DNA from 2 places in the Kitasatospora sp. NPDC057542 genome. Region 2 is predicted to be linked to the other one. Evidence: riboswitches for the same ligand, from Rfam matches in the RefSeq annotation. Region 2 holds a riboswitch; the other holds the start of a gene.
The links. Region 2 has a riboswitch for cobalamin ahead of ACFU7Y_RS37805 (prenyltransferase/squalene oxidase repeat-containing protein). Riboswitches for the same ligand answer to the same signal wherever they lie in the genome.
Positions count from the first base shown of each region.

Region 1: another riboswitch for cobalamin. It lies ahead of ACFU7Y_RS32435 (HoxN/HupN/NixA family nickel/cobalt transporter); the one in region 2 lies ahead of ACFU7Y_RS37805 (prenyltransferase/squalene oxidase repeat-containing protein).

Region 1 is NZ_JBHVFE010000354.1:4,720-9,181, reverse strand. Features, by position in the region: gene ACFU7Y_RS32445 (XRE family transcriptional regulator) at 1-227, opposite strand, end outside; gene ACFU7Y_RS32440 (EamA family transporter) at 378-1,232, shown strand; gene ACFU7Y_RS32435 (HoxN/HupN/NixA family nickel/cobalt transporter) at 1,234-2,349, opposite strand; cobalamin riboswitch at 2,380-2,593, opposite strand; gene ACFU7Y_RS32430 (metalloregulator ArsR/SmtB family transcription factor) at 2,675-3,058, shown strand; gene ACFU7Y_RS32425 (hypothetical protein) at 3,127-4,462, shown strand, end outside.
Region 2 is NZ_JBHVFE010000500.1:1,739-6,200, forward strand. Features, by position in the region: gene ACFU7Y_RS37790 (GNAT family N-acetyltransferase) at 1-446, opposite strand, end outside; gene ACFU7Y_RS37795 (LysR family transcriptional regulator) at 545-1,486, shown strand; gene cobF (precorrin-6A synthase (deacetylating)) at 1,939-2,697, opposite strand; cobalamin riboswitch at 2,808-2,956, shown strand; gene ACFU7Y_RS37805 (prenyltransferase/squalene oxidase repeat-containing protein) at 3,055-4,131, shown strand; partial or broken gene ACFU7Y_RS37810 (hypothetical protein) at 4,161-4,462, shown strand, end outside.

The DNA.
Region 1 (4,462 bases), on a different contig from region 2:
GGGCCCTTCTCGTAGTCGAGCAGCGTGGCGATCGAGACGCCGAGCGCGTCGCCGAGCCGGACCACGGTGGCCACGCTCGGGTTGGTACGGCCCTGCTCGATCTGGACGATCATGCCGCGGCTCACCCCCGAGCGGGCGGCGAGGGCGTCCAGGGTGTGGCCGCGCTCGGTGCGCAGCCGCTTGAGGTTGTGGGCGAGCGCCCGGGAGACGAGGTCGGGGTCCGGCACGCGGGAGTCCTCCGGTGTCCACTGGCTGGAACAGTACAAAATATTCTTCGGAAAGTTCAGTTCATTGCACTACGCTGCCGTCTCGGCAACGAGTCCATCCGACTGTACTTCGGAGTGCATTGTGCTGTCCTCGATCTGCGGAGCCTCGCGGTGACCGCCCTGCTCGCCCTCGCCGCCGGCCTGCTCTGGGGCGTCGCCGACTTCGGCGGCGGCGCGCTCGCCCGACGACTGCCCGCACTCACCGTGGTGGTTGCCTCCCAGGCGATGGCCGCCGCGGTGCTGCTCGCCGCCGTCCTGGCCACCGGTGGCTGGACCGACGCCACCCCGGCACTGTGGTGGGCGGTCGCCGCCGGGGTGATCGGCCCGTTCGCGGTGCTCGCCTTCTACCGCGCCCTCGCCCTCGGCCCGATGGGCGTGATCTCCCCGCTCACCACCATCAGCGTCGCGGTGCCGGTGGGCGTCGGCCTCGCCCCGGGCGACCGGCCCGGCCTCGGCCAGGTCGCCGGGATCGCGGTCGCGATGGTCGGCGTGGTGCTGGCCGCCGGCCCCGAGCGCGGCGGGCCGCGTGCGGCCCGCAAGGCGCTGCTGCTCACCGTCGCCGCCGCCTTCGGCTTCGGCACCGTGATGGCCCTGATCGCCCACGCCTCCACCGGTGGCGGCCTGCTGCTGGTGCTGTGCGTCCAGCGGGTCTGCAACGTGGCCGTCGGTGGCGCCGTCCTGCTGGCCGGGCTGCGCCGCTCCGGCGGGACGGCCGAACTGCTGCCCGGCGTACGGACGCAACTGCCCGCACTCACCGCGACCGGGCTCGCCGACGTCGCCGCCAACGGGGTCTACGCGATGGCCTCGCACCGCGGCTCGGCCGCCGTGGCCGCCGTTCTCTCCTCGCTCTACCCGGTCGTCACCGCACTGATGGCGCGCGGGGTGTTCAAGGAGCGGCTGCGCCCGGTCCAGGCGGTCGGCGCCGGGCTCGCCGTCGCGGGCACGCTGCTGCTCGCGGCCACCTGAGTCACGAGTTCCCGGGCGTCCAGCGCTGCTCGACCCGGGCCAGCTTCCAGTACCCGATCGCGATCGCCCAGACCACCACGAACAGCCCGGCGATGGCGTAGCCGACGTTGTCCAGCGAGATGTCCGCGATGAACCCGGTGACCGGGTCGGTCAGACCGAGCTTCTCGTGCAGCACCCCGACCAGCTCGATGGTGCCGATGATGAAGGCCACCGCGATCGACAGACCGGTGATGGTCAGGTTGTAGTACACCTTCCGGACCGGATTGGCGAAGGCCCACTGGTACGCGAAGTTCATGAACGTCCCGTCCAGGGTGTCGAACAGGCTCATCCCGGCGGCGAACAGCAGCGGCAGGCAGGCGATCGCGTACCAGGGCAGGCCGGAGGCCGCACCCGAGCCGGCCATCACCATCAGGGTGACCTCGGTCGCGGTGTCGAAGCCCAGGCCCAGCACCATGCCCACCGGGAACATCTGCCCGGGCCGGGTGATCGAACGGGTCGCCCGGTTCAGCACCCGGGCCATGAAGCCGCGCGAGTCGAGGTGCGCCTCCAGCTCCTTCTCGTCGAACCGCCCGGCCCGCATCGCCCGGAACACCTTGAGGATGCCGAGCAGCGCCGCCAGGTTGAGTGCGCCGATCAGGTAGAGGAACGCGCCGGAGGCCGTCGTACCGACCATCCCGAGCCACTTGTGGGTGGTCGACTCGTCGTCCATCAGCGTGTTCGCCAACTGCGCGCCGCCCGCCACCAGGGCGGCCATCAGCACCACCATCGAGGAGTGTCCGAGGGCGAACCAGAAGCCCACCGAGACCGGCCGCTTGCCGTCCGCCATCAGCTTGCGGGTGGTGTTGTCGATCACCGCGATGTGGTCGGCGTCGAAGGCGTGCCGCATGCCGAGGGTGTACGCGGTGATACCCAGGCCCACCCCGAAGACCTGGGTGCCGACCGCGTACTTCTCGGGTGCGACCAGGAAGATCAGCGTCCCGAAGGCCACCACGTGCATGGCCAGGATCACCACCATCAACCCGGCCGTACGGACGGTGTCCTCGCGCCGCCATCTGAAGGTGGGCAGGACGGAAGGGGCCGCCTTCGCCCCGGCGGCAACGGTTTCGGGCAGGGTCATCTGCGGATCACGCTCCAGCACCTCGTGGAAAACCTCGTGAGATGCCGTGGCCGGTCTCCTGGCTTACGGGACGCCCGTACCCGCCTTCCCAGGCGCGCGAGGCGCCCAGTGGCTCCGTGGGTACGGACGACGTTCCTCCGCAGGCGGAGGAACGACCCGATCACAGTGGCGAGGGCCGCTCCGGGCTGGGACCCCTGAGGGTCCGTCACCGGTCTTCCCGAGCACCACGGCGGGCTACACCGTAGGGGCCGGGCCCGACCCGTGCAAGGCTGCGCACCTGCGCAGGTGTCCAGGATCACAGCGGAGCGCCTGCAAGAATGTCCGCATGCATCTCGTACCGGCCGACCGCGCGGGCCACCGCACCATCGACGGGCACCGGGTCTGCGAGGCCATCGCCGCGATCGGCGACCCCGCGCACGTCCGGTCCTGGGCCGAGCGGTTCTCCCTGCTCGCCGACCCCGGGCGGCTCGCCCTGCTGCTCGCCCTCCACCGGGCCGGCCCGCTCGCCGTCACCGACCTCGCGGTCGCCACCGGTATGCGCGACCCCGCCGTCTCCCAGGCCCTGCGGCTGCTCCGCACGGCAGGCGTGGTCACCGGCGACCGGGACGGACGAGTGGTGCGCTACCGGCTCGTGGACGAGGCCATGCGCCCCCTCCTGGACGAGTGCGCCGCCGCCGAGCACCACGAACCCAGCGCGGCCGCGGGCTGACTCCTTCCCGCGCCGGCCCGGGAAGGGTGCGGCGCGCCGGAGGCGGCCCCTGCCAGTACGATCATGGTGTGCCGTCCCACCCCCACGCCTGGCCCGCCGACCGCTGGAACACCGACCCGGTCAAGGCCCGCGTGCTGGCGGTCGCCCGCACCCTCACCTCCGCCACCCGGGTCCTGGACGTCCTCTCCCTGCTGAGCCCGCACGGCATCGACCTCTACTTCACCGTCAACCCCGGTTCCGCCTTCGCCGACCGCGCCCTGGACGAGTACCTCCACGGCCTGCCCGGCTTCACCGTGCTGGACTGGGAGGACGCCGTCCGTCGCCACTTCGACCTGGCCGTCGCCTGCGCCGTCCACTCCTCCATGCACCGTCTGGACGCCCGCCTCGTCGTCCTCCCGCACGGCGCCGGCTACAACCGCCTGGTCACCGAGTCCACCGGCGACACGATCAGCGCCGCCGGCCTGTCCCGCAACGAACTCACCCACCACGGACGGGTGTTCGTGGACGTCCTCGGCCTCTCCCACCCCGAACAGCTGGACCGGCTGCGGGTCTCCTGCCCCGAGGCGCTCGACGTCGCCAAGGTGGTCGGCGACCCGTGCTTCGACCGGATGCTCGGTAGCCGGCGCTCCCGTGACGGCTACCGCGCCGCGCTCGGCGCCACCGGCGGCCGACGGCTCGTCGTCGTCAGCTCCACCTGGAGCGAGCACTCGTTATTCGGCCGCCGTCCCGACCTGCCCCAGCGGCTGGTCCGCCAACTGCCCGCCGACGAGTACACGGTGGCCGTCGTCCTGCACCCCAACGTGTGGAGCCGCCACGACCCCGCGGCGCTGCTCGACGACGCCCGCCGGATGGGCCTGCGCCTGATCCCGCCCCACCAGGGCTGGCAGGCCGCACTCGTCGCCGCCGACTGCGTGATCGGCGACCACGGCTCGGTCACCGTCTACGGCGCCGCCCTGGACCACCGCACCATGCTCGTCGCCACCGGCGCCGCCGAACTCGACCCGCGCTCCCCCAGCTACGCCTTCGGCCAGGCCGCACCCGTCCTCGACCCGGACGGGGACCTCGCCGCCCAACTCGAACTGGTCCTGGCCCGGGACCCGGCCGATCTGAGCGACATCACCGGCCGATCGCTCGCCCACCGCGGCGAGTCCGCCCGGCTGCTGCGCCCGCTGCTCTACTCCTTCCTGGAGGGACTGGACGAACCCCGGGACGAACCGGCCCTTCTGCCCTACCCCAGGCCCGTTCCATGCCCCGCGGCCACCGAGGGGCCCACCGCGTACGACGTCAAGGGCACGAGCGGGGGCACGGACGTCAGCCTCCGGCGCTACCCCTTCGACCCGAACGACCACACCCCGCGCGGCTTCCACGCCCTGACCGACGAACACCCGGGCGACGCCCTGCGCT
Region 2 (4,462 bases):
ACCGGGAGCCGGTCGCGGGTGATCCTCACGAACCCGGCGTCCTCGTAGAGGTGGACGGCGGGGGCCAGCCTGCTGTTCGTGCCGAGGAACAGCCTGGCCGCGCCGAGTGCCCGGGCCCGGCCGATCGCCGCGGCCACGAGCCGGCGGCCGATTCCGCGCCCCTGCGCGCCGGGGGTGACGGCCATCTTCGCCAGCTCGAACACGGCGTCCGGGTGGGCCAGAAGCGCAACGCACCCCACGACGGTTCCGCTTCCCGGCTCGCGGGCCAGGAGCACGTCGCCGCCCGGGTCCACGATGCGGCCGAACGGATCCCCGAGCACGGCCCGGTCCTCCTCCTCCAGGGTGAACAGCTGTGAGATCCATTCCTCGTTCAGCGCGCGGAACGCGTCGGCGTCGCTGGGCGAGGCGATCGAGGAGACCACGGGCGGTGCGGACGCGTACGGCATGGGGCGGGTTCCTTCCCTGGACGACACCACGTCAGCCTGCGACTGCGCCGACTCATGTGTCCAATACGTACACCGGCCGCCATCCATAGGCTGGAGATATGGATCAGCGAATCGAGCTCCGGCATCTGCGCTACTTCCTGGCGCTGGCCGAGGAATTGCACTTCGGCCGCGCCGCCCGCCGGCTGCACATCGCCCAGCCGGCCCTGTCCCAGCAGATCAGGCAGCTGGAGAAGATCGTCGGCGTCGAGCTGTTCCGGCGGACGTCCCGGAGCGTGCGCCTCACGGACGCCGGGATGACGTTCCGGCCGCGGGCGAGGGACCTCCTGGGCCGGCTGGCCGCCGATCTGGACGAGGCCGGCCGGGTCGGCCGCGGCGAGGCCGGCCGCCTGGACGTCGCCTTCATCACCTCCGCCGCCGCGATCGTCAGCGAACGGCTCCGGGCCTTCTCCCTCCGCCGCCCGGACGTCCAGGTCAGGCTGCACGACGGCTTCACCGTCGACGTCCTGACGGCCCTGGAACGCGGCACGGCCGACATCGGGATCGTCCGTGATGCCGAGGAACGCGACGACATCGACCTCGCCCTCCTGACGACGGAACGGTTCGTCGCGGTCGTCCCCGCCGACCACCCCGCCGCGGAGGGAGACCGGGTGGAAGCGGCGGCGCTGGCCACCGACCCCCTGATCCTGTTCCCGCGCTCGGCGGGAGCCCGCGCGTTCGACGTGAACACCCAGCCGATCCGGGACACCGGCAACGACGTCCGGGTCGTACAGGAGTGCTCGAACTGGCACACCGTCATCATGCTCGTCGCCGCGGGCCTGGGCGTCACCATTGCCCCCCACAGCGTCACCACGCTGCTCCCCGCGGGCGCCCGGCGCCTCGAACTCGACGGGCCGTCCGCCATGAGCCGGGTCTTCCTGGCCACCCGCCGAGGAGACGACCGGCCCCTCGTGCGGGCCTTCGTCGCGGCCTCCGAATCCGTGGCGGGCCGGGACGGACGGTCGAACGACGCGCCCTTGATGCTGTCCTTCACCGCGACGTAGGCCTTGCGCCCGTCCGGGCTGACCGCCACCGAGGCGGGTGACGCGTCCAGTTCGACGGTCCGCGGGACACCCGGGACCGGCCCGCCGGACGTGCCGGTGACGGCGCCGGCGGAGCCGGACCCGGCGAGAAGCAGTGCCGCACCCGCCGCCAGGGCGCCTGACCAACGGGCCTTCGGCAAGAGCGAGTGCCCGTACGAGGTGTGGCTTCGGTGAGGCACACGAAGGCCGCAGCCCTGCGGGAGGGCTCCGATCCGTCCGTGCCGGTGACGATCGGACCGCTGGCACCCGGTGCGGGAGTGGTGTGCACGGGAACCTCCAGGACGTGCGGTCCGACCAAGGCCCGCCCGGCGGGCAGCAGCGGCCCGGAGCCCCGCTCCGACCGGCGGACGACGTGTACGTTCCGGAACCGCTGACGCGCCGCGCCGCCCCGCTTCCGGGGCGGCGCACGCCGGTCAGTCAGCCGATCGCCGCAGAAGGTAGGTGTCCATGATCCAGCCCTTGCGCTCGCGCGCCGACTCGCGCAGTTCGCGGATCCGCGGGGCGGCTTCGGCCAGCGGGCCGGCGACCAGGATCTCGTCGGGAGTGCCGAGGTAGGCGCCGTAGTGGATCTCCAGCCCCTCGGGGTCGATCCCGCTGAAGGCGGCCCGGCCGTCGAGCATCACCACCACGTCGTCCACGTCCTCGGGGAACCCCTCGGCCAGGCGGCGGCCGGTGGTGATCTGTACCGGGCGGCCGACCCGGGTCAGCGTGGTGCGGTGGCGGGCGGCGAGCGCGGACACACTGCTGATGCCCGGGATCACCTCGTAGTCGAACGCGACCGTGCCGCGGGCCCGTACGTCGTCCACCACGGCGATGACACTGTCGTAGAGGCTCGGATCCCCCCAGACCAGGAACGCGCCCGTCTCGCCCTCACCGAGGTGCTCGACGGCCAGCTGCTCGACCAGGTCGGCGCGGCGGACGCGCCAGTCGTCCACGGCGGTCGCGTATGCCGGGGTGGTGCGGTCCCGCTCCGCGTCCGGCGCTTCGACGAGCCGGTGCCCGGGCCGCCCGTGCTCGGCCAGGATCCGGCGACGCAGCCGGATCAGGTCCTGCCGTTCCTCGCTCTTGTCGAGGATGAAGAAGACATCCGTGCGGGCGAGTGCCTTGACCGCCTGCAGGGTGAGGTGGTCGGGGTCGCCCGCGCCGATGCCGATGACGAAGATGTGCCGCATGAGAGGCATTCTGCCGTCCGAGACACCCTGATCACGCCGGCAGCCGGGAGGAGCGCGTCGCGAAGCCGGGTATGGACCACCGTGACGTGACGCACGAACCCTTGACCGGATCTTTTCCGTTTCGCCATGATGGGCCGTCAAGTAGCGACTCCGCCGATGGGGGAAGTCCGGTCCGAATCCGGCGCTGACCCGCAACGGTAGGCCTCCGGCTCCACGTCGGCGGCGAGCCCGATTACCCGTCGGCGGAGGTGTGTCGTCCCCTCCTCCCGTCGTGGTCTGCGGGCCGGAGCTCCGAGGGCTGCCCGGCGTGTCGCCGACGTCCTCCGGGCCCCTGCGTCCAGGCCCGGAAAGGCACCCATGCCCGCGCTCCGCCGCACTCTCGGTCTGCTCGCGATACCCGCCCTCGCACTCGCCACCGCGCTCCCGGCGGCCACCGCCGCCCACGCCGCGCCCGCCGCCGCGACCTCGTCCCCGACGGTCCGCCCCGACGCCGCCGCGGGCGGCTGGCTGGCCCGCCAGCTCGTGGACGGCGACCACTTCGAGTCCGTCTTCAACGGGACCGCCTACCCCGACCAGGGCCTGACCGTGGACGCCGTGCTGGCCTTCGCCGCCTCGCACAGCTCCGACGAGGCCGCCGCGAAGGCCACCGCCTGGCTGGCGAAGCCCGAGATCATCAGTGGCTACCTCGGCGACGGCACCACCGAGGCCTACGCGGGCGCGACCGCCAAGCTGCTGCTCGCCGTCGAGGTCCGCGGTGGGAGCCCGACGGCCTTCGGCGGCGTCGACCTGCCGGCCCGCCTGCGCTCGCTGCAGACCGCCGAGGGCCGTTTCTCCGACCGCTCCCAGTGGGGCGACTACAGCAACGCCTTCGGCCAGTCCCTCGCCGTGATCGCCCTGCACCGCACACCCGGTGACGCTCCGGCGGCGGCTGTCGACTTCCTCGCGAACAGCCAGTGCGCGGACGGCGGCTTCCCGGTCTCCTTCGGCCAGGCCACCTGCACCAGTGACCCCGACGCCACCGCACTCGCCGTCCAGGCCCTCGCCGCCACCGGTCGCGCCGCCAAGGCGAACACGGGCCTGGGCTGGCTCACCGCCCACCAGAACACCGACGGCGGGTTCGCGGCGGCCGGGGCGAGCGCCTCCAATGCCAACACCACCGGCCTGGCCACCCAGGCGCTGCTCTCCGGCGGGCGCCTCGTCGCCGGCCTCAAGGGCTGGAGCCGGTTGGTCACGTTCCAGCAGGGCTGCTCCGCCGACCCGGCGGTCCGCGGAGCCGTCGCCTATGACGCGTCCGGCTTCAACGCGGGCAACGGCGCCCGGGCCACCGCGCAGGCCGTCCTCGGCCTCGCGGGCACCCCGCTGGCCACCCTCTCCGCTTCCGGGGCCCGCCCCGATGCCCCGACCCTGGCCTGCCCGGCCCCGGTCGCGCGCTGAACGAGCCTGACACCAGGAGGATTTCACCGATGACCGACACTCTCACCGCGGTCCGCCCGGCCCGCCGTACGCTCGGGTCGATCGCCGCCGCGGCGGCCCTCACCGCCGGACTGCTCGGCGTCTGCGCCGTCCAGGCCCCGCAGGCGCAGGCGGCCGCCTGCACCGGCACCACCGGAGTCACCGTCGTGGTCGACTTCACCGCCGTCGGCGGCGGCATCCAGACCGGCTGCGCGCTCGGCGACCCGGCCAGTGGCCTGGCCGCGCTGACCGGCGCCGGATTCTCGTACGCCTTCCACCCGCGCTACCCGGGCTTCGTCTGCACCATCAACGC